3 regions of the Halanaerobium hydrogeniformans genome follow, and region 2 is predicted to be linked to each of the others. Evidence: riboswitches for the same ligand, from Rfam matches in the RefSeq annotation. Region 2 holds a riboswitch; each other region holds the start of a gene.
The links. Region 2 has a riboswitch for cobalamin ahead of HALSA_RS11205 (ABC transporter substrate-binding protein). Riboswitches for the same ligand answer to the same signal wherever they lie in the genome.

Region 1 (8,102 bases), 870 kb from region 2:
AAATATTTAATATTATAATTCCTCTTATTAGATATAATTCTAATAATAAGATTAAATCCCTTTTTTATTAGCAAAATAAATAAAAAAAGATGAGCTGCAAACTCACCTTCTTTCCCTTAAGCTAAATGATATCTGCTCAAAGTTATTTTGCTTTAACTCTTCAATCAGGGCAACCAAATTTTCAAAATCAGTTTTACGATCTGCATAGATCTTAACCGATTTATCTTCTCGTTCTCCTATATCTCTAAACAGTAATTCTAATTGACCAGGATTATATTCAACTTCCTGATAATATATTTTATTGTCTTCACTTAAAAATATATTTATCTGTTCACCATCAGCTGTCTGACCTATACTGCTGTCAGGAACAGTTATATTGTAGATCGCCTCTTCCCCCTGTAAGGTAGAAGAAACTAAAAAGAAAATCAAAAGCAAGAAAACTATATCTATCATAGGAGCTAAACCCAAAGACCCATCTCGATTTTTAGGCTTATATTTCACTTTAATCAATCTCCTTTTTATAACCATTATAAAGCAGGTTTTTGGTTTCTAAGCGCAAATTATCCATTTGATTAACAAGTTTATCAATTTTAGAATAAAAATAGTGATAAAATGCTAAAGCTGGTAAAGAAATAACCAGACCTGCCGCAGTTGTAAATAATGCTTCTGAAATACCAACTGCCATCTGTTCAGGACTTCCACCAATACCAAGTACCTGAAAGGTGTTAATCATTCCACTTACAGTACCTAATAAACCTAAAGTAGGTGATGCCTGAGCTAAAAAGTTTAATAAACCAAGACCTCTTTCTAATTCTGGTAATTTATCTACTTCTTCTGCATCCATAAAAAGCTGAAACTGCTCTTTGTTGACCGGTTTTTTAGAAAGAACTGCATTATATATTTGAGCGGTAATACCTTTGTTTTTGACAATTAAATTATCTTCATCAGCCTGATCATTATAGAATTCTTTAATATCTCTTAAATATTTGGTTTTTTTAATGCTTCTGTATTTAAGAAAATATATTATAGATCTCTCAAATACCATAAAAATAACTAAAAATGCAGATAGTAATAAGGGATATGCTATAATACCTGCTTTATTTATAAACTCTCCAATCATTATGATTCCTCCATTTAATCGAGTTCGAATCGAATTGGTAGTGTGATTCTTACACTTACAAATTGATCATCCAATTTTGCAGCTTCAAATTCCCATTCTTTAACTGCACTCAAAGCAGCCTGATCAAAAGCATCATAACCAGAACTGTCATGTATTTCAAACTCACTTGTCTTACCATCCTGGTCTATTTTAAGACTTAAGATAACCCTGCCTTCAATATTTCTTCTTCTCATTTGAGGGGGATATTCAGGTGCTCTATGATTTCTTATTGATGGTCTATCTATTCCAGAATGACCATTTTCACGTAGATCATATATTTCATCTTCTCCACTGTCTGTATCATCAGAGCCACCATTCTCAATTTGTTCTTCTGCAGGCTGAGAACTTTCAACTTCTTCACTTTCTCTGTTAACAATTTCGTCTACAACCTCATTTTCCTCATCATCAGCATCATCATTATTATTTCTTAATTCAGCCAGATAGCTGTCTAAATCAAATGAATCATCTTCACTTTCTTCTGGCTCTTCTACTTCATTTTGATTTAAAACCCATTCTGGAAGCTGTTCTTCTTCACTTTCATTTAATTCTTCTTCTACCTCAACCTCTGCTTCTTCTACAACTTCTACCTCTTCAAGCTCTTCAGGCTCTTCTTCTATTTCTTCTTCGATTTCAACTACTTCCTCAACTTCTGGCTTTTCTTCAACTTCCTCAATTTCTTCTTCGGGTTCTTCTTCGATTTCAGGTCTTTCTTCCACTTCTTCAGGCTCTTCAGCTAATTCTTCTTCAGTTTCTTCATATTGAGTCTCTGTTTCTCTATCTGGCTCAGGTTCAACTTCTTCACTTACTTCTGCCTCAGAAGTACTATCTTCCTGAGCAATCTCTTCCTCTAAAGCAGAATCACTATCCTCTGCTGCCTCAGAACCACCTTCTTCTTCAAATAGCTCTGCTGCATCAGATAATAATAATTCTATTTCTACCTCTTCCCTCTCAACTACCTGAATATCATTGGCTAGAAGCCTGAATGGGCAGGCTTCTAGCAGAAAGAGCATGGATAATGATAATATGAAACTTAATACAAAAACAAACTTATCTTCTTTTTTCATCTTATCATCACCCTTTCAAATTTATTTAGAATGAAGTTCCTAAACTTAACATAAAGTTACGACCAGGCATATCTAAAGGACTGACTACTTGATAATCCCTATCCAATAAGTTATTTATTGAGAATGTCATATTAAAATCTCTTTCTCTTATTTCTAATGGTCTGCTAAATCTAGAATCTAAGACAAAATAGCTTGGCATATCTAATCGACCAGCAACCAATCTACCATCTAAGGAAATTCTATTAACTTGATCATTATAATTTAGGCTAAGTTTTGCATTATGATATGGTTGATTAGCTAAACGATTATCATTTTGATCTCTAGCATCTAAATAAGTATAGTTTAATTTTGTGTTAATATTTTCTGCTAATTTTCTATCAAGTCCTAATTCTATTCCCTTAAATTCAGAAGTACCTTCTATATTTATTCTGGTATTAATTCCATTATCTTCAAAACTAGTGATTAAATTATCAACTTTTCTTTGAAACAAACTTAATTGACCTGAAGTATTTTGAAAGTTAAATCTTAAACCTATCTCATAATTATCACTAGTTTCTGCCTTTAAATCAGGATTACCCTCAAAGCCAGGAAAAAACCAATCAGGATTAGGAGGATAAGTACCATATAAATCATCAAAAGTAGGAGCTCTAAAAGCCTGAGCTGCAGAAGCAACCAGACTGTAATTATCACTCAACTTATAATTTGCTCCAATCTGCGGGCTTAATTCAGAACCATATTCTTCATGATCATCATAGCGAGCCCCAATTTTTAAGTTAAGCTGATCATTAATTCCCCAGTCATCTTGAATATATAAAGCTTTATTGGTATTTTTTTGTTGACCTCCAATGATATCTGTACTCTCAACATCATCTTCCTTTATCTCAAAGCCATAATTTAAAATGTGATTATCAAAATAATTAGTATTATTTATATTTAAACCAGTTTGGTATCTTTCATGTTTGGAACCGTCACTAGGATATAATCTTTCCTGATAATTTCTAAAAACACTAACAGATGTATCTCTATTTTCTTTTTGAGTATTCCATTTCAAATTAAGATTTTGAAAATGATCATCTTGAACACTGCCACCAATTATTTTATCAGAAGTATTATCCTCAAATGTAAAAGTTAAATCAGAATGATTACTGAGCTGATAATTTAATCTGGCGAATACAGTTTCCTGTTCTAATTTTTCTCCATCTTCAAGACCATCAGAATCTCTATTTAAATATGATAAATATACTCCCAAATCATCAAATCTCTGTGAATGTGAAAGTTCATAAGTAAAATTATTATAAGAACCATAGTTCAAAGAAACTCTAGTTTGTGGTTCAACTTCTATATCTTTAGTAATAATATTAACTACTCCACCCATGGCATTTGCACCATAAATTACTGAAGCAGGCCCTTTGATAACCTCTATTCTTTCAATATTATTGGTAGGTATTAAACCTAAATCAAAACCACCATTTTGGGGTTCATTGATCGGCTGACCATCTAATAAAATTAAAACTTGACTTGCACTGGCTCCTCTAATATTTACCTGTTTAGCTCCTGCTGGACCACCAAAATCAGTTATAGAAACTCCTGTATATGTATTTAATAGATCAGCTACATTTTGAGAATTGCTCTGTGCTATATCCTCCTGGCTGATAACTTCAATACTTACTGGAGTATCCATAATTGCCTCTTCATATCTACTTGCTGTGACTACTACTTCATCTAGATCAATGACATCTTCTTGCGCACCAACTGGTATAACAAAAATTAATAATGCTGCAAGCAAAACTAAAACTGCCCTTTTTAACATTTACTATTCCTCCTTGTTTTTTTGTTATGCTTACAGCCACCTAAGACAAAAAAAAGCTATTTCCAAAGCAAAAGACACCCAGGTACATTGAGGGTGTCTTCGTGCGAAAAATACATAGCCCACAACCAATCCTGTCTCGAAGATGGCTGTTTTCCCTTTAGGCAGGTCTCCTGACTTTATAGCTTTAGTGATTTACCTTCCCCAAACCCATTTCTGAGTGGTATTAAATCACCATACTAGTTAACAGTGGCGGACCCGTTCAGGAATTTCACCTGATTCCCTATTATCTTCTGAATGAAGCACCTAAAAAGAGAACATTATTTGATTGTATTAAACTCTATTTATTATCTTCTTTATTTAAGGCTAAAATCCTCTAAAAAAATCTATTGTATATTTGTTTTTTTGTGTGAATTTTTTGTTATTTTCAATTTATCAATTTTATTTTACAGCAATTTTGAATATTTTTTGCTTATATTTTAATTATTTTGCAATAAAAAGAAGGTATTACTATATATTTACATAATTATATAATATATCTATTAGGAGGTGTTTTAATGGCTTTACATAATCAGATCGGAGAACTTGGTGAAGATATTGCAGCAAAGCATTTAAAAAACAAAGGTTATTTGATTATAGAGAGAAATTACAGGAATAATTTTGGCGAAATTGATATTATTGCTCAAAAAGATGATTACACTATTTTCATAGAAGTCAAAAGCAGAACCTCAGAAGATTACCTCTATTTGGCGGAAAATCTTTATTATACTCAAATTGAACATTTAAAAAATACTGCTTCATACTATTTTTTAGAGAATGACAAAGAAATTGATAACATTCGCTTTGATTTAATTGCCATTAAAATTAATAAAATAGATAAAACTGCTGATGAGCTCAAACATTTTAAAAATATCATTGATTGATTATCTGGAGGTATAAAAATGTATTCTTTTGTCCATTCTGCTGTTATAAGTGGTGTTAAGGCAGAAATAGTGAGAGTAGAAATTGATATCTCTCGTGGTCTGCCGGGTTTCCATATTGTCGGTTTAGCAGGAAAGACTGTTAAAGAATCAGCTAAAAGGGTCCGTTCAGCTATTATAAATTCAGGTTTTGAATGGCCGATCAAAAAGATAACGGTTAATCTTGCTCCAGGTAATATTCAAAAATATGGATCCCACTTTGATCTTGCTATTGCTGCTGTACTTTTAGAATGTTCTGGTCAGATAAAGATAAAAAATAGGGAAAAGAAAATCTTTGCTGGAGAATTAAATCTAAATGGAGATTTAAATAAGGTTAAAGGTGTGCTGGCGATGTTGATCGAAGCAGAAAAAAATAATATTAAAGAGGCAGTTTTAGCTGCTGAAAATCAAAAAGAAACTGAATTAATAGAGAATATAGACAGCTATTTTCTTTATAATTTAAGTCAATTAACTGATTTGATCAAAGTTAAAAATAATAATTTTTTTACGCGGGATATTGAAGAAAAAAATAGAGTTAATAGAAAGGATAATTATTTTGAGCTTAATTTTATCAGGGGCCAGCACAATGCAAAAAGAGCTCTAATTACTGCAGCTGCAGGAGGGCATAATCTACTTTTTGTAGGTCCACCAGGTTGTGGTAAAACCATTCTGGCAGCTTCGATTGTGAAACTTTTAAGACCTCTTTCCAGTCAAGAACTTTTAGAAACTGCTTCGATTTACAGTGTCAGCGATAATTTAGAAAAATTAAATTTTAAAAAAAGATACAGACCATTTGTTGCTCCACATCATTCAATTACCTCAGCCGCTTTGATCGGTGGTGGTAGAATACCTGTACCAGGTGAGATTTCACTGGCACACAATGGAGTTCTTTTCTTGGATGAACTACCTGAATTTAAAGCTGCAGTTTTAGCCAATTTACGTGAACCTTTAGAAAGAAAAAAGATCAAAATAGCCAGAAACAATGGCAGCTATATTTTCCCGGCAAATTTTCAGTTGATTGCAGCTATGAACCCCTGCCCCTGTGGTTATGCAGGAGTGAAAAACAAAAGCTGTAGCTGTTCAGAAAGAGATATAATTAAATATCAACAAAAATTATCAGGACCTCTTTTAGATAGAATTGATTTGCAGATAGAAGTACCTCCCTTAGAAAGTGAAGAAATACTTTTAAAAAGCAGTCAGACTAAATTGATTAATTATCAGGAGAAAATAAAAAATGCCCGCATTATGCAGGCTCAAAGATATAAAAATAGTAGACTAAAAAATAATTCAGAATTAGAATTAAAAGATATTGAAAAATACTGTAGTTTAAAAAGATCTGCTCAAAAAATATTAAAAGATGCCGTTAAAAAAATTAATTTGTCCATGCGGGGCTATATTCGTTTAATGCGGGTCAGCAGAACAATTGCCGATCTAAAAAGCCATCATAACATCAAAAAAGAAGATCTGATCGAAGCAATTGATTTTCGCTGGCTGGCAGAAAACTCTAAAATGTTGTATTAATCAATCATAGTATTTTTTTAAATATTTTACCATCGGATAACCTAAAAGTACAATTACCAATGTCTGGCTAACTCCAATCTGCAGTACGGTTAACCAATACGGTAATGAAAATAATAAGTGCAGATAAATACTAATTAAAAATGCATTAAAGACTATTGGACTTAAATAGGCAATTATACTGTCTCGATATTTATAAGTTACATAAGCTGCTAAAAGGGTGACTAAACTACCTCCAATGATATCTACCATACCTAATCCACCAATGACATTAGCCAGCAGTACACCTAAAAATAAGGCTGGAACTGCTTCGGGAAAAATTATCGGTAAAAGGGTTAAAGCTTCTGCAGCTCTAAACTGTAGTGGTCCAAAACTAATCGGTGCTAAAAAATATGTAATTACTACATAAAGAGCCGTAATAGCAGCTCCTCTGGCCATTCTTTTTGTATTCACTATTCTATATTTCCTCCTTTTATTTAGGGACTCGACCAAATGATTTGCGGTGAATCGGTGATGACCCATGCTCTTCTAAAGCGGCTATATGTTCTGCTGTTCCATAGCCCTTATTTGATTTAAAATTATATTCAGGATATTCTTCTGCATATTCAAAAATTATCTGATCCCTGCTTACTTTTGCAGCTATTGAAGCTGCAGCAATAGAATTAATTTTTGCATCACCATCGATAACAGCTTTTTGATCGATCTTTAGATCGGGAATAACTGTATTGCCATCAACCAATAATAAATCTGGTTTTTCTTCTAATTGAGGTAATAGGTTTTTTACAGCTCTTTTCATAGCTGCAAAGGTTGCTTCTCTAATATTATATTTATCTATTTCCTTACTGGAAGCCTGACCTATTCCAACTTTAGCTTTCTTTTTAATTTCTTCAAGCAGTTTTTCTCTTTTTTCTCGACTCAGCTTTTTAGAGTCATCTAAACCATAAATTGGTTTTGTTGAATCAAGTAGAACTGCAGCTGCAACCACAGGGCCAGCAAGTGGACCTCTCCCTGCTTCATCAATCCCTATCACAGCCTGATAACCATTAGATTCTAATTTTTCCTGAAGTGAGTTCATATTGACCCATTTAGCAATTACTGCTTCTTTTTTGGCCAGCTTATTTTTTAATTTTTTGGCAATTCTCTTTACACCTTTTCGCTCGTCTTCTGACAAAATGTTTGCTAATTCTATCAGACTATCATCAGTTTCTAAATCTTTAGTATAATCTTTTATCTCTTTAATTGTCAGCTCATCAAAATCAGGATATTTCATCTTCATCCACCTCTGCAGGTTTTTCTAAAGTTATTCTACCTAATTTACCATCTCTATAATCATTAATTACAATTCCAGCTGCCCGATTACGGTCGACTTTGCCACCGGTCATTAGACAACCTCTTTTGCGGGCAATATCTGCCAGAATATCATAGGAATGATCTGCTAAATAATCCAGCTGATAGAATTCTTCTAATTTTTCTGCTTTGATATTTTTAATAAATTTAATTAGTTTATATGCTGCAAGTTCAAAATCAAAAACATCATTACTAACAGCACCTGTTAAAGCCAGCTTATAGGCAGTATCTTCATCAGAAAAACTGGG
Region 2 (8,102 bases):
ATATCGATCTCCAGATGAGACTTGGTGAGGGAACAGGTGCAGTACTTGCACTGCCATTTTTTGATCAAGCAGTTAATATTATAAGAGATATGGCAACTTTCGAAGAGGCCGGTGTTAGTAAAGAAAACGACTAAAAAGATTAGCTGATGGGAGTGGATAGAATGGGGATAATTTTAATACTGGGTGGAGCAAGAAGTGGTAAAAGTTCTTTTGCAGAATTAATTGCAAAAAAAATAGCTGGTGATGATGTTATATATTTAGCCAGTGGTCAGGCAGTTGATGAAGAAATGAAGGCTAGAATTAAAGCCCATCAAAAACAGCGTCCTGACAGTTGGGAGACTATAGAAGAAGCTCTTGATATCAGCACTAAAATTAAAGAAATACCCTCCAGCAAAACTGTGCTTTTTGATTGTTTAACTACTTATTTGAGTAATTTACTTTTAGAATATGAGCAGGCTGAATATCAAGAAATTGAATATCAGCTTTTATCTGAGGTAGAAAAAATTATAGAGCTAGCCAAAGAAAAAGAATTAAATTTGATTATTGTGCACAATGAAGTTGGGCAGGGTATTATACCTGCTTATAAGCTGGGAAGGTATTTTAGAGACATATCTGGACGTGCAGCAAGATTATGTGCTCAAGATGCAGAATTAGTTTATAAAGTAAGTGCTGGCCTGCCTCAAGAAATAAAAAAAGAGGGTCTTAAGATAATAAAAAATTATCTTGGTGAAGGTGAGGAGGTTAAAGTTCTTTGAGAAGTAATTTAAACAAAGCCTGGAATAATTTCTTAAACACAATGAGCTTTTTGAGCCGAATCCCTGTCAAAGTAGAATATCCTGCAGAAATGAAATTAGTGTTTTTTCCTATAGCCGGTTTGATCATTGCTTTATTAGCTTATTTAAGTCATTTTATTTTTGCAGCTGTTTTCTCCATAGAGATAACTGCTTTACTCCTGCTTAGTTTCTATGTTTATTTAAGCGGTGCACTTCATCTAGATGGTTTAGGAGATTTTTTTGACGGATATTTTGCAGATAGAGATCGAGAAAAAACCATTCAAATAATGCATGATTCAAATTCAGGAATTTATGCAGTTGTAGCATTGATTTTAGTTTTAATTTTAAAATACCTACTTTTCAAAGAATTGCTGTTCAAATCGCAGATTGAATTTTTGCTGATGATGGGAGTTATGGCGAGATTTTATGCTGCTTTAGCTCTGGGCCTTTTTAAAGCTGCTGAAGCTAGTGTATGGGCTAAAAGTGTAGAAGCCAAGATTGGGAAAAAAGATGTTATACAGGCATTTTTAGTGAGTCTAATAATACTAAGCTTTATTGTTCTGATTTTTGGTAGCCAATATATAAAAATAATTTTTATAGCTGCAGTTTTTAACATCGGACTACTTTATTATTTAGCAAATTGGTCAAAGAAAAAAATCGGTGGAATAAGTGGTGATCTCTGTGGAACTATTATAGAGTTAAGTGAAATAGCATTTTTAATGACAGCAGTAATGTTTTAAAAATATGTGAATTAAAATTTAAAAATAAAAACTAATTAAAGTATCTTTTAAAAAGTAATGGAATATTTTTTGTTGTGATGATAATTATTGCTAAAGCTGCAGTAATAATAACAACTATAGCAGGTTGCCGGGCAGATAATTGAGCAGCAATAATACCAAGATAGGCCCAAACAATTACTAAAGAAAAAGCAATATCTTGATATTTATCTAAGATAGTAATTGTTAAATATAGTCCTATTAAAATTCCTGTGGCAGCAGCTATCACTAAAAAGTTAGGTGGCCAATCAGATTTAAAGTAGACTAGAGTAACCATCAAATTTGCAAGTGAGGCAATACAAACCCAGGCAGTATAAATGCTGAAGGGAAGTTTTAGACTAAGATACTCTTTAAGAGAATAATTATCATAGTTATGAATTCTTTTAAATATTTGAAATAAAGACAAGGGTAAAATTAAAATAACCAACATTGAAAGATAAATATACTGATAATGCCAGAGAAATAACCAGCTAATATTAGCCAGGGAAGCAATCACAAAATATGGACCGGTTGAAAAACCTTCTTTAATTTGCTCACTGTTTTTGAATTGAAAGATTATAAATAAGAATAAAAGAAGATATATCAACCCCCAGATGGAAAAAGTAAAACCCGCTGGTGTAAATGGATTTTGGTAATTTGCAGAAACTTCTCCGGTAGATATATTGTTTAGAGGCAAATAATTTGCAAGAAAATTAATGAGAAGGGTTAAAAAGAAAGCTATACTGTTTGCAATTTTAGTAAAAGTAAGATTTTTTTTCATGATTTTCCCCCTTTTCTTTTATAAAGGCAAAAAAGAGCTTTTCTAACTATATTGTATTACTATTTTATTATAAATCAAGAATTATTTTTTTCTTTGAACACAAAACTAAATATTTGCTAATAATTGGGTGCCCTTAACTATAGTTAAGGGAGAATAGGGAATCAGGTGAAAAACCTGAGCGGGCCCGCCACTGTAACTGTTTAAATAATCATCTAAGTGATTATTTGCAAAGACTTTTTTAACCACTTGTTAATTTTAATTAACAGGGAAGGTATAAGTCTTTTTGAGCAGAAGCCAGGAGACCTGCCGAATTATTTTATACTGTCTCTTCGGTCACAAGAACAGTAAGGTTATTATATAGCTTAAACTATACCCTTATCTTGCCGAAAAGATAAGGGTTTTTTAAATTATTTTAGGAGGTAGATAAGCTTGCTTAAAAAAATTTCATTAGTGTTTTTAATGCTTTTTCTCATTATTTCAATATTGTCTTTTTCTCCGGTTGCAGCAGAAAAAATAGTGATTGAAGATTATCAGGGTGAGATTGTTGAAATAGAAAAACCGGTTGAAAAAATTGTCTGTATGAGTCCAGCGATGGTAGAAATACTAATAATTTTAGAGGGAGAAGAAAAGATTATTGCTAGAACTGAAATGGATGATGATTTGCTGAGTTCTGCTCAAAACATTCCAGTAGTGGGTAGCTCTTCTAACAGGCCTCAAATTGAGGCTGTACTTGAATTAGAGCCCGATTTGATTATTGCTGATACCATGCTTAGTGATAGGAACAGAGAAATTTTTGAATCTTTTGGGATAAAGGTTGTTGTTGAGAGCACCTCCGACCCTGATAGATTGGATCAGGTAATAGATAACTTTGCTTTAATCTTAGACAAAAAAGAAAAAGCGGAGGAACTTAAATCTTTTATGGCTGAATATGAAGATTTAATTAAAAACAGATTAGCTGAGATAGATAGTGAAGAGAGACCATTGGTCTATTGGGAATGGAGAGGTAAGTATAGAACAGGGACTTCAAAAGCAACAGTTGATCCGTTAATAAACTTTGCTGGAGGCATAAATATTGCCCATGATTTAGAGGGAAGTTATCCAGTTGTCTCAAGTGAATTTGTCTGGGAAGAAAACCCTGATGTTATTGTAAAAATGGCAAGTAGAGATGATTCTTTAGCTGATATGAAAAATTCTAGAGATGAATTAATGGATAGAGATGCTTTAAAAGATACAAATGCAGTCAAAAATGATCGGGTTCATATCATATCCTGGGATGTACAGAATGGAGTATTTTCTATAATAGGTAAATTATATTATGCAAAATTTTTTCATCCTGATATTTTTGCTGATATTGATCCTGGCTCAATCAGAGAAGAAATGTTAAATAGATTTTTTGAGCAAGATGAATTTGATAGTGCAGTTTATCCAGCCCAGTAATTTTAGCTAGCAAGCTGTAGACTTAGGAGGCAGTAATTATATGCAGAATATCGGACATCAAGATTATTATGATAAAGCTTTTAAGAAAAGAATGATATTTTTATTATTTTTAATATTTCTCTTAGTTATAGTAATCATTTTTTCTATTACTTTAGGGGTGGCAAGCATTTCTTTTATGGATACGATCAAAGTCCTCTTAGGAGAGATTTTTGGAATTGGCAGTCGAGAGTATTCTAGTTTTAGTAGAGGTATAGTTATGAATCTAAGATTACCTAGAATAGCTCTTGCTGTTATAACAGGTTTAGCTTTAGGATCTTCAGGTAGTATTATGCAGTCTATTTTAAAAAATCCTCTTGCAAGCCCATATACTTTAGGAATTGCCTCTGGTTCTGCTTTTGGAGCTGCAGCAGCAATAGTGTTAGGTGATCTTATTTTTAAAAGCTTATTTAGTGCTTATAGTTCCTGGTTTATTATATTAGGTGCATTTTCTTTTGGTCTGCTAACAATTTTTGTTATTAATTTAATTGTATCTTTAAAAGAAGGAACATCAGCAATGCTAATTTTAGCAGGTGTTGCCCTCGGTTATTTATTTTCAGCGGGTGTATCTTTTTTGAGATATATAACTGACCATGAACAGCTGCGTGAACTTGCAATCTGGTTGATGGGAGGTTTTTATCAGGCTGAATGGAGAGATATATTTATCTTAACCCCAATTTTGATTATATCTCTACTTATACTCTTAAAAATATCATGGGATGTAAATGCCCTTTCAGCAGGGGAAGAAGTTGCTCAAAACCTGGGAATAGATATTATTAAATTGCGTAGAGTGGGAACAGTAACAGCAGCATTTTTAACAAGCTCTGTAGTTGCTTTTACTGGGATTATTGGTTTTGTTGGCCTGGTTGCTCCTCATATCTGTAGAATGATTATTGGCAATGATAATAGGTTTTTAACGATCAGTTCAGGTCTAGCTGGAGCATTATTTTTACTGGGAGCAGATACAGCTGCCAGGTTGATAATTAGCCCTGCAGAATTACCAGTAGGAATTATCACCTCATTTTTTGGAGCCCCATTTTTTATCTATATGTTAATTAAAAAGCGAAGGAGCTATTGGTCATGAAAATGAAAGCTGACAAAATAAAATTTTGCTATCAAGATACTGCAGTTTTTGATGAATTATCTTTGGAAATAGAAAAGGGGAAGATTATTTCTCTGGTCGGTCCGAATGGAATTGGAAAATCTACTTTAATTAAATGTTTATCAAATATATACAAAGCTGATTCAGGCTTTGTTTACCTAGATGGCAAAAACACTCTTTCTATAGAAGCCAAAGAACTTGCTAAAGAACTGAGTTATGTACCTCAAACTCAAGAAAATAATTTTTCGATTAGTGTTTATGAAAGTATTTTGCTGGGCAGAAAACCCTATTTTAACTGGAAGGTAAGAAAAGAAGATAAAATGATTGTAGAAAAAATTCTGCAAAAATTAAATCTTGAAAAATTAGCAGAAAGGGAGGTGAATAATCTCAGTGGTGGAGAAATGCAAAAGGTAGCAATTGCCAGAAGTTTGGCTCAAAACCCATCAATTTTTTTACTTGATGAACCAACTTCAAATTTAGATTTAAATCATCAATTAGAGGTTATGAAAATCATTACTGAGCTGGCTAAAGAAAAAAATGCAGCAGTAGTAATGGCAATTCATGATTTGAATTTGGCAGCTAGATTTTCTGATTATATATTTTTAATAGCTAAAAAAGGCAAATATATTTCCGGGAAACCAAAGGAGGTGTTTACAGAAAAAAATATGGAAGAAACATATGGAGTAAAAGTCGAAATATTGGAAAGTTCTAATGGGTTGTTAATTATGCCTGTAGAATTAAGCAATTAATAATTACAGACAAAACACAGGAGGTATAAATTGAAAAGATATACAATAACACTATTAATATTGTTTTTAATCATAACTTCATTTGCAGCAGTAGTGATGGCAGAAGAAAACACAAATGTTTTAGAACTAGATGAGATCGTTGTTAGGGCATTAAGACATAGAGAAAGGCTTTTAGAATCTTCTAATTCAGTAGAAATTATAACAAGAGAAGATATAGAAAAAAGAAATGTCGAAACTGCAGCTGATATATTAACTTATGTTCCCGGAGTTAATATTAATATCGGTGATGGACGAGAAGGAGCAGAAGAAAATGCTACCATTAGAGGTTCAGCTCCCAATCAGGTTTTAGTTTTGGTTGATGGCCAACCCTTAAATGATCTAAGAACAGGTAGATTTGACCTATCATTAATCCCTGCAGAGCTGATTGAAGATATTGAGATAGTCAAAGGTCCTGCTTCAGCTCAATATGGAGCAAATGCAGTCGGTGGTTTGATAAGTATTACTACCAGAAGTGGTGAAGAAGATCTGGAGTTGACAAATTTAAGAACAAACTTCGCTTCCTACAATACTCAAAGCTATAATCTGAATCATTTTGGTTTTTCTGAGAATCTAAGTTACAATTTAATGGCTAAAAATTATCGGAGTGATGGCTTTAATGAAGATCAAAAAAAACAGAGTTCTCTATTTACAAAATTTGATTATAAATTAGATGACCATTCTCAAATAGGTGCTTCTTTAAGATATACTGATACTGATAGAGGTGACCCAAGGGATAGAAATTATGAAGATTTAAATTTGAACTTTAACTGGGATCTTAATCAGGAAGATAGGGAGCAGAGCCTAAAACTGTCTTATCATGAAAATACTTATACTGATGATTCTGGAATTCGCGGCCGGAGAGTTCATGATACTGATAAAATCTATTTGGACTTTAACCGCAGGAATTATTATGATGATCATAATTTAAGTTATGGTTTTAATATTGCCAGGAGCTCCATCGATAGTGACACATATGATCAGCAGAGCAATATAGATGGGGCAGTGTTTGTTCAGGATAACTGGCAGCTCAATGATAAAACCAGAATTCATTTAAGTGGCCGTTATGATATTCATGATGAATTTGGTTCAGAGTTCAGTCCAAAAGTGGGAATAAATTATTTATTAAATCCCAATTTAAGCTTTTTTGCTTCAGCTGGAGAGGCCTTTAGAGCACCTGATTATAGAGAATTATATCTACCAGATGCAGGTATGGTAAATATAGTAGGAGGTAATCCTGATTTAGATCCAGAAAAATCGCGCAATTATGAAACAGGCCTAAGATATATAGAAGGTAGAACAAGGGCAGAATTAAATCTCTTTAGAAAAGATATTGAAGATCTAATTGATCTAATATTTGTTGAAGAAGGGGTTAAACGCTATCAAAATATTGGTGAAGCAACTGTACAGGGTGGAGAAGTTGTTTTAGCCTATGGAATAACTTCTGATCTTAATCTTGATCTCAGCTATATGTATTTGGATGCAGTTGATGAAGAAAGTGGTGAAAAGCTTCCTTTAAGGCCTGAACACAGTCTTAACCTGGCTTTTGATTACAGTGGTAATAATTTTAATCTGCGGCTTGATAATAAATATGTTGGTGAAAGAGAAGATGAATATGAAGATGATGATGACAATATAGTCAGAGTTATTTTAGACAGCTATATGGTCAGTGATTTAACCTTAAGCAGAGAGGTGTTTAGAGATACGCAGTTTAAAATATCGATAAATAATATCTTTGCTGAAGAATATGAAAGTTCAGCTGGAACTGAAACACCAGGAAGAAATTATGGCTTTGAAATAAGCAGGAGATTTTAAATAGCTATATATTGAAGGGAGCTAAAGATAATGGAAGATTTGAGAGCTGCTGCAGTAAATTTTGAGTCAGTACTTTTTGATATCGAAAAAAATATTAAGAATATAAGAAAGTGGACAGCTAAACTGCAGGATAAGGTTGATATAATTCTTTTTCCCGAAATGGCAGTAACCGGCTATACTAATGAGCCTAAAATAAAAGATTATGCTCTCAATATTAATTCTTCAGCGGTTAAGGAACTTCTCTTAATTGCTGAAGAATATCAGCAAATTATAATAGTCGGCTTAGCTGAAAAAGAAGCTGCTAATTATTATATTAGCCAGCTTATAATCTCTCCAGATGGTATTATTGGGAAATATAGAAAAAGTCATTTAAGTCCAAATGAAAGCAAAATATTTTCTGCTGGCCAGAAAATAGAGGTTTTTACAGTAAAGAATACTAAAATTGCTGTGCAAATTTGTTATGATAGTCATTTCCCCGAGCTCAGTACTATTCAAGCCGTAAAAGGTGCTGAAGTAATATTTGTTGCCTTTGCCACTCCTAGAGGAGATTATCTGAGTAAAAAAGAGCGTTTGTTAAGATATCTAAGGGCCAGGGCCTATGACAACAGCTGTTATATT
Region 3 (8,102 bases), 540 kb from region 2:
TAAAAAAGCATCCAGTCTGGGGAAATAAGGCTTTAAGCAGTTCTAAAATATTAAAACCAATTGCTTATTTTATTCTGCATCATCATGAGAGATGGGATGGCAGAGGTTATCCTGAAGGGCTTGAAGAAAATGAGATTCCTTTAATTTCACAAATTTTAGCAGTTGCAGACGCCTGGGATGCTATGTTATCTAAAAGAGCCTATCGTCAGTCATTAAGTTTTGAAGAGGCATTAGGGGAAATAAAAAAGAACAAAGAAACCCAATTTTCTCCTCAAGTCGTAGATGCATTTGTGAAAATTCTTGAAGATGATAAAATCGAAACTCTTCAACAAGATGTTTTAGATAATGCAATTAATAAATCTAAAAATAGTGTTTTCTTTTAAAAAGCAGAAGTTGGTATATTAAGCTTGGATGAAAGATCCAATATAATTAGGGCAGATAATTATTCTATTATTCATCAAAATAAAGAGATTAAAGTCATTTTTGCTATTTACATTTTATGTTTAGAGATATTATAATAATATTGAAATATCAGAATAAATTTGAAGAAGATTTTATCTGGATTTCTGCCTGGATATTAGGGAATAAGCTGGTTAAAGACAAAATATGTGATGAAGAAATAGAACAAAAAATATTTGATGGATATGGAAGTTTAAAAAACAATAAAATAACAGAAGCTTTTGGTTCCTGGCTTAAGTCAGTTCATGGAAATAATTTCTGATCCTGACCATGAAGATCATGAGATGATGACTGAGTGGGCTGAGAGTCAGGGTTTTAAAGAATATGACTCTGAGCAAATAAAAAAGAATTTAAGATTTTATCTATAATATTAGAAATTGTTAAGGAGTGGTAGCAGGATGGATAAAATAAAACTATCAAAAACGCTTTCCTATATTCTTCGCCACCATCCAGAATCATTTGATTTGAAATTGGCTGCTGATGCTTCAGTAGAAACAGATGAGCTTTTAAATTCTCTAAAAAATAAATTTAAAAAAATAACTAAAGACGACCTGATCAAAGTGGTAGAAGCTGATCCTAAAGGTCGTTTTAGCTTTTTAGATGAGCAAAAAAGGATTAGAGCAAACTATGGTCACAGTATAGAAGGTGTCAATCCAGAATATGAGGCGGTTAAACCACCTGAGTTCCTTTATCATGGCACAACACCTGAGGCGAAAAATAAGATCTTAGCTGAAGGAATTAAACCGATGGGTAGAAATTATGTCCATCTAAGCGTAAATATTAAAGAGGCAAAAAAGGTTGCTCAGAGAAGAACAAATAATGAGCTAATATTTAAAATCAGGGCCTTAAAAGCCTATCAAGCTGGACAGGAGTTTTACAAAACTGCTGAAAATATATATTTGACCGATCAGATTGCTGCAAAATACCTCTTTTTTATAAAATAATAAATGGAGATAGCAAAGGTTAATATATTTTTTTATAGAATATGTTTTATATAGCAGATTTTTGTGAAATAGATTAATCTTAAAAAGTAAAAGGCAGGAAGGTGAAAAAAATGGCCACAAAAACAGAACTTCTGCTCATCAGACATGGTGAAACAGACTACAACAAAAACTCTATTATCCAGGGCCAGACGGATACAGAGCTTAATGAAAGCGGCATCATAAAAGCTGAAGAAACAGCTGAATTCCTAAAAAATTATGAATTTGATCATATTTACAGCAGTGATCTTAAGCGGGCTAAAAAGACTGCATCATTTATTGCAGATAAGCTTGAGCTTGAGATCAAAGAAAGTAAAAAGATAAGAGAAATAGATTTTGGTGATTGGGAGGGCTTAAAACTCGAAGAAATAGTTGATCAATATCCTGATGATATGGAAGCCTGGAGAATTGATCCGCTGAACAATGGAGCACCTGGAGGAGAGAATATCACCCAGTTTGCAGCCAGAATAAAATCTTTTTTTGATCAGCTTTTAGAAAAACACAGGGGAGAAAAACTGATAGTTGTCACCCATGGTGGTGTGATAAAATTATATTTGCGAGAAGTTTTAGCAGTACAATCTAAAAGTTTTAAACAGTTTCAGGTAGATAATACATCGCTTACCGAAATTAAATTTTATGATGATGATGCTATTTTAAGCAAACTGAACTACGTGGTTGGAGAAAATTTTAAATAAGGAGCGAACTATCCATGAAAAAGAAAGAACTAGATTGGGAAAAACTTGGCTTTGATTACCGAGAAATTGATAAAAGATATGTAGCTAACTATAGTGACGGAAAATGGGAAAATGGTACTTTAAGCTCTAAGTCAGATATTGTAATTAATGAAAGTGCAGGTGTTTTACAGTACTGTCAGCAGGTATTTGAAGGATTAAAGGCCTTTACTACTAAAGATGGAAGTATTGTTACATTCAGGCCTGATTTAAATGCGGAGCGGATGATGGATTCTGCAGAAGTACTGCAGATACCACCTTTCCCCAAAGAAAAGTTTTTGGAGGCGGTTGATCTGGTTGTAGAGGCTAATGCTGAATGGGTTCCACCCTATGGAACAGGGGCAGCATTATATCTACGTCCCTTTATTTTTGCTTCAAAACCTGTGATCAGTATTGAGCCTGCTGAAGGATATCAATTCAGGCTTTTTGGAACTCCAGTTGGCCCCTATTTTAAAGGAGGAGTCAATCCTTTAACCCTCTGTGTAAGTGAATATGATAGAGCAGCTCCCAGGGGTACAGGTAATATAAAAGCAGGCTTAAATTATGCTATGAGCTTAAGGGCCCATATTGAAGCACATGAAAATGGTTTTGATGAAAATATGTATTTAGATGCTGAAACTAGAACATTTGTCGAAGAAACAGGTGGAGCTAACTTCATCTTTGTAACAAAGGATAAGGAGATTGTTACACCAAAGTCAGAAACTATTCTTCCTTCCATAACAAAGAGATCAATCCTTTATATAGCTGAAAATAGGCTTGGTCTAAAGGTAAGCGAGCGGCCTGTAAAGTTCGAAGAATTAGAGGAATTTGCAGAATGTGGAGTTTGTGGTACTGCAGCAGTTATCTCACCGGTCGGAAAAGTGGTTAATGAGGATAAAGAGATCACCTTCCCAAGTGGTATGGAAGAAATGGGAGAGGTTACTAAAAAGCTCTATGATACACTAACTCAAATCCAGTTGGGAGATATTGAAGCACCTGAAGGCTGGATCAGGAAGATTGTTTAAGCAGAGATATTAAAATAATGATGCTAAAAGGAGAAAAAGATGCAGAATTATAGTAAAGATTTAAAAAAAGAAATCAGGCAACTAGCAAAAATAGCCCACAAAAGGGAACTGGAAAATGAACTTTCAGATCTGCAGGAGAAATTTAAAGAATGGGAAGATAAAAAAATGAATGTCTTTGAATTAGACCATGAGATCTACATCTATCATGTCAAAATCTCGAGGGCTATTTTCAAACGCTATAATAATGACGGCCAACTAGATATGGTAGTAGCTTCTGCAGTGGCAAGGGGTATTATTGAAATTGAAGAACTGAGTGAAAAACTTCTTGATAGTCTTAAGGCTATCATAAATAGATTTGGTGGTGTTTAAAGATGTCAGGTTCAGTATTAGGTGATTTGTTTAAAATTTCAACCTGGGGTGAATCTCATGGCAAAGGCCTTGGTGTAGTTATAGATGGCTGTCCCGCCGGCCTGGAATTGAATGAAGAAGATATACAGTCTGATTTAGATAGGAGAAAACCCGGGCAATCTCCTTTTACAACCCCAAGAAAAGAAGGAGATAAGGTAGAAATCTTATCAGGGGTATTCAAAGCTAAAACAACAGGCACCCCGATTTCTCTTATAATATATAATAAAAATCAGCGTTCCAAAGATTACACAAAGCTTAAAGATGTTTATCGACCCGGACACTCTGATTATAGCTATGATCTAAAATATGGTTTTAGAGATTACCGGGGTAGTGGTCGGGCTTCAGGCAGAGAAACAGCAGCCAGGGTAGCAGCAGGAGCTGTTGCCAGGAAAGTGCTGGCGGAACTGGGAGTTAAAATCAGGGCATATACTGCCTCTATAGGTCCGGTGAAGATCGATCCCGAGAACACAAAGATTGAAACCAGGCTGGATAATTTTCTCTATATGCCTGATCAGAAAGCCGCCAAAAAAGCCGAAAAATACTTAACAGAGCTGATGGAAGATAATAATTCCTCAGGTGGAACCATTGAATGCAGGGTTGAAAACATTCCAGAGGGACTGGGAGAGCCTGTTTTTGATAAAAGTGATGCTCTACTGGCCAGGGCAATCATGTCGATTGGAGCGGTAAAAGGTGTTGAGATTGGGAGTGGTTTTAAAGCTGCTGAGATGACAGGTCATCAGCACAATGACTTTTATCAGTACGATGAGGATCAAGAAATAAGCAAGCTGACGAACAATGCCGGTGGTACTTTAGGTGGGATAACTGATGGTAGTGAAATAGTTTTAAGAGCTGCGGTTAAAGCTACTCCGTCAATAGAGAAAACACAATCGACGGTCAACAAAGCTGGAGAAAATATTGAATTGAATATCCACGGTCGTCATGATCCGGTAATAGTACCGAGAGCTGTTGTTGTGGTGGAAGCTATGACAGCTTTGACCCTGGTTGATTTACTTTTAAAACAGATGACAACTAGACTGGAATATATTAAAAAGGTCTTTTAGAATCTCAACTTAATTGCTAGAAATTATTTAAAAGTTGTTGTAATAGTTTTTAAATTATGATAATATTTTTTTAGATTAGGAATTTTTGATTAAAAATTAAATATAATTAAATGGGTGAGCGGTTAATTCAAAAAGAAAATTTTTAAGTTGACTGCTTTAAAAGGGAAATCTGCATGAGTTAAAGCTGAGTGCTGCTTGTGACAGTGCGGTCCCGCCACTGTAAGCGATAAAAGGGTCTTTCAATTACCACTTGATTATTAAAATAATCGGGGAAGGTGAAAGGTTAAGGTCGTGAGCCAGGAAACCTGCCTATTTAATCTGCAGTTTATTTAAATTGCTAGTGAATTATGGAAAAGTTCACAGCTCCTTAAGGGAGTTGTGGACTTTTTTTGATTTTAATAACTAAACTAGATGAGGAGGCCAATTATGCAGGCAGCAATATTAAACGAAAAAAAACAATTAGAACTAAGAGATCTGCCCAGACCAAAAATTGTACCAGGTGGTGTTTTAATTAAAGTAGTGGCAAGTGGACTCTGCGGTGCTGATTTAAAAATGATCGATAAAGGCCATAAAGCACTCACTTACCCCAGAGTTTTAGGCCATGAGATCACAGGGATTATAGTTGAAAGTGAAACTAAAGAATTTAATAAAGGAGATAGAGTTCAAATAGCACCAGGTATAGTCTGTGGGGAATGTTATTTTTGTCAGCAGGGGATTACAAACCACTGTCAGGAGATTGAGATCTTTGGATTTACTGTAGATGGTGGTTTTAGGGAGTACATAGCTATTCCAGAGAAAGCCATCAAAGCTGGAGTTTTAAATATAATTCCTGATAACTTAAGTTTTTCTGAAGCGGTTTTTGCCGAACCATTAGCCTGCTGTATTAATGGATTGGAACTGGCTCAATTTACTGAAAATGAGAGTGTTTTAATAATTGGAGCAGGTCCTATCGGTTGTTTAAAGGCAATGCTGGCTAAAAGTTATGGGGCAAAAAAGATAATCCTAGCCGATAAATTAGCTAAACGGCTGGACTTTGCAGCTTCTCTAGAGCTTGATTCTTTGATTAATGTTGAAGAAAAGGCATGGCATGATATCGTAAATAAAGCGACTGATGGCCGGGGGGTTGATTTGATAGTTTTGGCATCAAGTCATGTAAGTGTTGATCATTCTTTAACAGGATTATTAAATAAGCGGGGTAAGATCTTATTGTTTTCGGGTTTTGCTGATGGCAAAGAAAACTTAGAGATCGATGGCAACTTATTTCATTATGGTGAAATGGCTTTAATTGGAGCTTATGGCTGTACTGTTAAACAGAATAAAAAAGCTTTAAAGCTGATGGCTAAGCAAAAAATAGCAGTAAAAAAATTGATAACAGATCAAATTTCATTAAACGAAATTTTTAAAGGTGTAGAAAAAGCAAGAAATAAAGAAACAATCAAAGTTATCATCAAAGAAAATGAAGGAGGAAATGGATGATGAATGAAGTAGTAAACAGCAAGCAGTTTGGCCAAAGTATAAGTGGATTAATCGAAGGAAAGGATTTTTCCCGAGCAGAGATGGAAGGACTTTTTACTCAAGTGCTTTTAGACCAACAATCAGAAATGCAGCAGGGAGCTTTTTTAGCTGCATTAAAAGCAAAGGGAGAAACGGTAGAGGAAATAGCTGGAAGCTGGGATGCAATCTATAATTTAGATACCATCAAATTAACTCCTCAGCTGGAACAGCCTTTAGTAGAAAATTGTGGGACAGGAATGGATAAGCTAAATACTTTTAATATCAGTACTGCTGCCTCAATCGTTGCAGCAGCTGGAGGTGTAAACATGGCCCGGCATGGTTCAAGAGCGATCACTTCTAACTGTGGTACAATCGATATTTTAGAAGAATTAGGGGTTGGAGTTGAGTGTGCCCCAGAACTTATAGTAAAAAGCATCGAAGAAGTTGGAATTGGAGTCTTAAATGGTATGGACTCTAAAATACACCCTACGGCTTTAGGCAGGATACTTGCCAGAATTTCCTTTGGCACAACTTTAAATATTGCAGCTTCTTTAGCGAACCCTGTTTATCCGAAATATGGGGTTCGGGGAGTATACAGCAGAGAGCTATTAAAACCGGTAGCAAAAGTCATGCACAAAATAGGTTATAAAAAGGCCATAGTAGTTCATGGTTTAGCAGAAGATGGAATAAGCGGGATGGATGAAGCCTCAACTCTGGGCAGAAATCATCTGGTTGAAATTGATGAAACAGGTCAGCTCAAAGAGTACTCCATTGATCCACGAAGTCTGGGGATAGAAAAAGCAAGTAGCAAAGATATTCTTCCCTGCCAGGATAGGCAAAGTGAGGCTTTAGAGCTGATTAAAGTATTAAAAGGTGGGGGAGAAAAGGCCCGCTCAGATATTATAGCCCTCAATACAGCTCTGATCTTTTATCTAATGGATTATCATGATCAGCTTAAAACTGCCTATGAGGCAGCCAAAGAGATCATTAACTCAGGTAAAGCAATTAATAAGCTTAAAAAATGGGTTCAGGTGCAGAATTCAGAGCCTGAAAAGGGATTAAAAAAGCTGGATAGATTATTGGCAAAAATCTAAAGGAGGTAAATAATGCAGCTCTATGCTCTAAAATCTGAACAGGGTTATTTAAAAGCTGACAAAAAAGATGGTTATCAACTCGTTAATTTAAATAAAGCTTCAGTGTTTTCCAGTCAGCATTCTAAAAAATTAATTGAGCTACAAGAAAAAGCTAAGCACGATAAGCTAGCTAATTTGAGATTAGTAGAATTAGAGATCAGAGAAAAAGAACTTTAAGCTATTAAATAAATGTAGTTTAACTCAGTGTTAAATATTGAAATTGTAAAAAGCTTAATTTAATTTTTTCTGATAGAAGAGTATAATACTATCTGAAATAGCATAGATTATTTATTTGAGGAGGGTCTAATGATGGATAAGAATAGATTGTCAGCAATATATCTAAGTTTGATTGGAGACGCAATTTCTTTAGGTTCCCACTGGGTTTATGATACAGATAAAGCAAAAAAACATTTTCCAGGTAGAATAACCGAGTACACCTCACCTGAGATTGCTAAATTTCATCAAGGTAAAAAGGCTGGAGACTTCACCCATTATGGTGAGCAGTCTTTTGCTCTGTTGAAATCGATTTATAATAATGAGGGTTTTGAGCTGGAAAAATTCAGAGAAGACTGGATGGAATATATTCAAGAAAATGAGATGTTTATGGACCATTCGATGAAGGATGCCCTGCAGAAATTCAAAGGATCTGATAGTCTTGTTGGTACAGAAAATGTAGAGCTGGGAGGTCTGGCCCGCAGTGCCCCTATGTTTCTTGATAATAGTATAAGTAAAGAGGATTTTTTAGCTCAGATACATCTAACCCATAATGGAGAGATAGTAGAGCAGAGTTCTGAATATATCTATGAGGTTATGGAAGATATTTTAAATGGTA

Region 1: another riboswitch for cobalamin. It lies ahead of HALSA_RS06855 (TonB-dependent receptor plug domain-containing protein); the one in region 2 lies ahead of HALSA_RS11205 (ABC transporter substrate-binding protein).
Region 3: another riboswitch for cobalamin. It lies ahead of HALSA_RS01375 (alcohol dehydrogenase catalytic domain-containing protein); the one in region 2 lies ahead of HALSA_RS11205 (ABC transporter substrate-binding protein).

The regions. Positions count from the first base shown of each region.
Region 1 is NC_014654.1:1,525,336-1,533,437, forward strand. It holds gene HALSA_RS06840 (ExbD/TolR family protein) at 103-501, opposite strand; gene HALSA_RS06845 (MotA/TolQ/ExbB proton channel family protein) at 503-1,120, opposite strand; gene HALSA_RS06850 (energy transducer TonB) at 1,135-2,223, opposite strand; gene HALSA_RS06855 (TonB-dependent receptor plug domain-containing protein) at 2,249-4,033, opposite strand; cobalamin riboswitch at 4,177-4,355, opposite strand; gene HALSA_RS06860 (YraN family protein) at 4,588-4,953, shown strand; gene HALSA_RS06865 (YifB family Mg chelatase-like AAA ATPase) at 4,972-6,510, shown strand; gene HALSA_RS06870 (QueT transporter family protein) at 6,511-6,960, opposite strand; gene HALSA_RS06875 (ribonuclease HII) at 6,980-7,783, opposite strand; gene ylqF (ribosome biogenesis GTPase YlqF) at 7,764-8,102, opposite strand, start outside.
Region 2 is NC_014654.1:2,398,012-2,406,113, reverse strand. It holds gene cobT (nicotinate-nucleotide--dimethylbenzimidazole phosphoribosyltransferase) at 1-134, shown strand, start outside; gene cobU (bifunctional adenosylcobinamide kinase/adenosylcobinamide-phosphate guanylyltransferase) at 162-755, shown strand; gene cobS (adenosylcobinamide-GDP ribazoletransferase) at 752-1,513, shown strand; gene HALSA_RS11210 (hypothetical protein) at 1,545-2,309, opposite strand; cobalamin riboswitch at 2,418-2,634, shown strand; gene HALSA_RS11205 (ABC transporter substrate-binding protein) at 2,739-3,746, shown strand; gene HALSA_RS11200 (FecCD family ABC transporter permease) at 3,787-4,866, shown strand; gene HALSA_RS11195 (ABC transporter ATP-binding protein) at 4,863-5,633, shown strand; gene HALSA_RS11190 (TonB-dependent receptor plug domain-containing protein) at 5,664-7,484, shown strand; gene HALSA_RS11185 (nitrilase-related carbon-nitrogen hydrolase) at 7,515-8,102, shown strand, end outside.
Region 3 is NC_014654.1:320,057-328,158, forward strand. It holds gene HALSA_RS12570 (HD domain-containing phosphohydrolase) at 1-383, shown strand, start outside; gene HALSA_RS01345 (hypothetical protein) at 524-721, shown strand; gene HALSA_RS12575 (hypothetical protein) at 705-827, shown strand; gene HALSA_RS01350 (RNA 2'-phosphotransferase) at 858-1,403, shown strand; gene cobC (alpha-ribazole phosphatase) at 1,514-2,134, shown strand; gene HALSA_RS01360 (branched-chain amino acid aminotransferase) at 2,149-3,174, shown strand; gene HALSA_RS01365 (hypothetical protein) at 3,214-3,543, shown strand; gene aroC (chorismate synthase) at 3,546-4,643, shown strand; cobalamin riboswitch at 4,739-4,970, shown strand; gene HALSA_RS01375 (alcohol dehydrogenase catalytic domain-containing protein) at 5,070-6,119, shown strand; gene trpD (anthranilate phosphoribosyltransferase) at 6,119-7,231, shown strand; gene HALSA_RS01385 (hypothetical protein) at 7,244-7,447, shown strand; gene HALSA_RS01390 (ADP-ribosylglycohydrolase family protein) at 7,580-8,102, shown strand, end outside.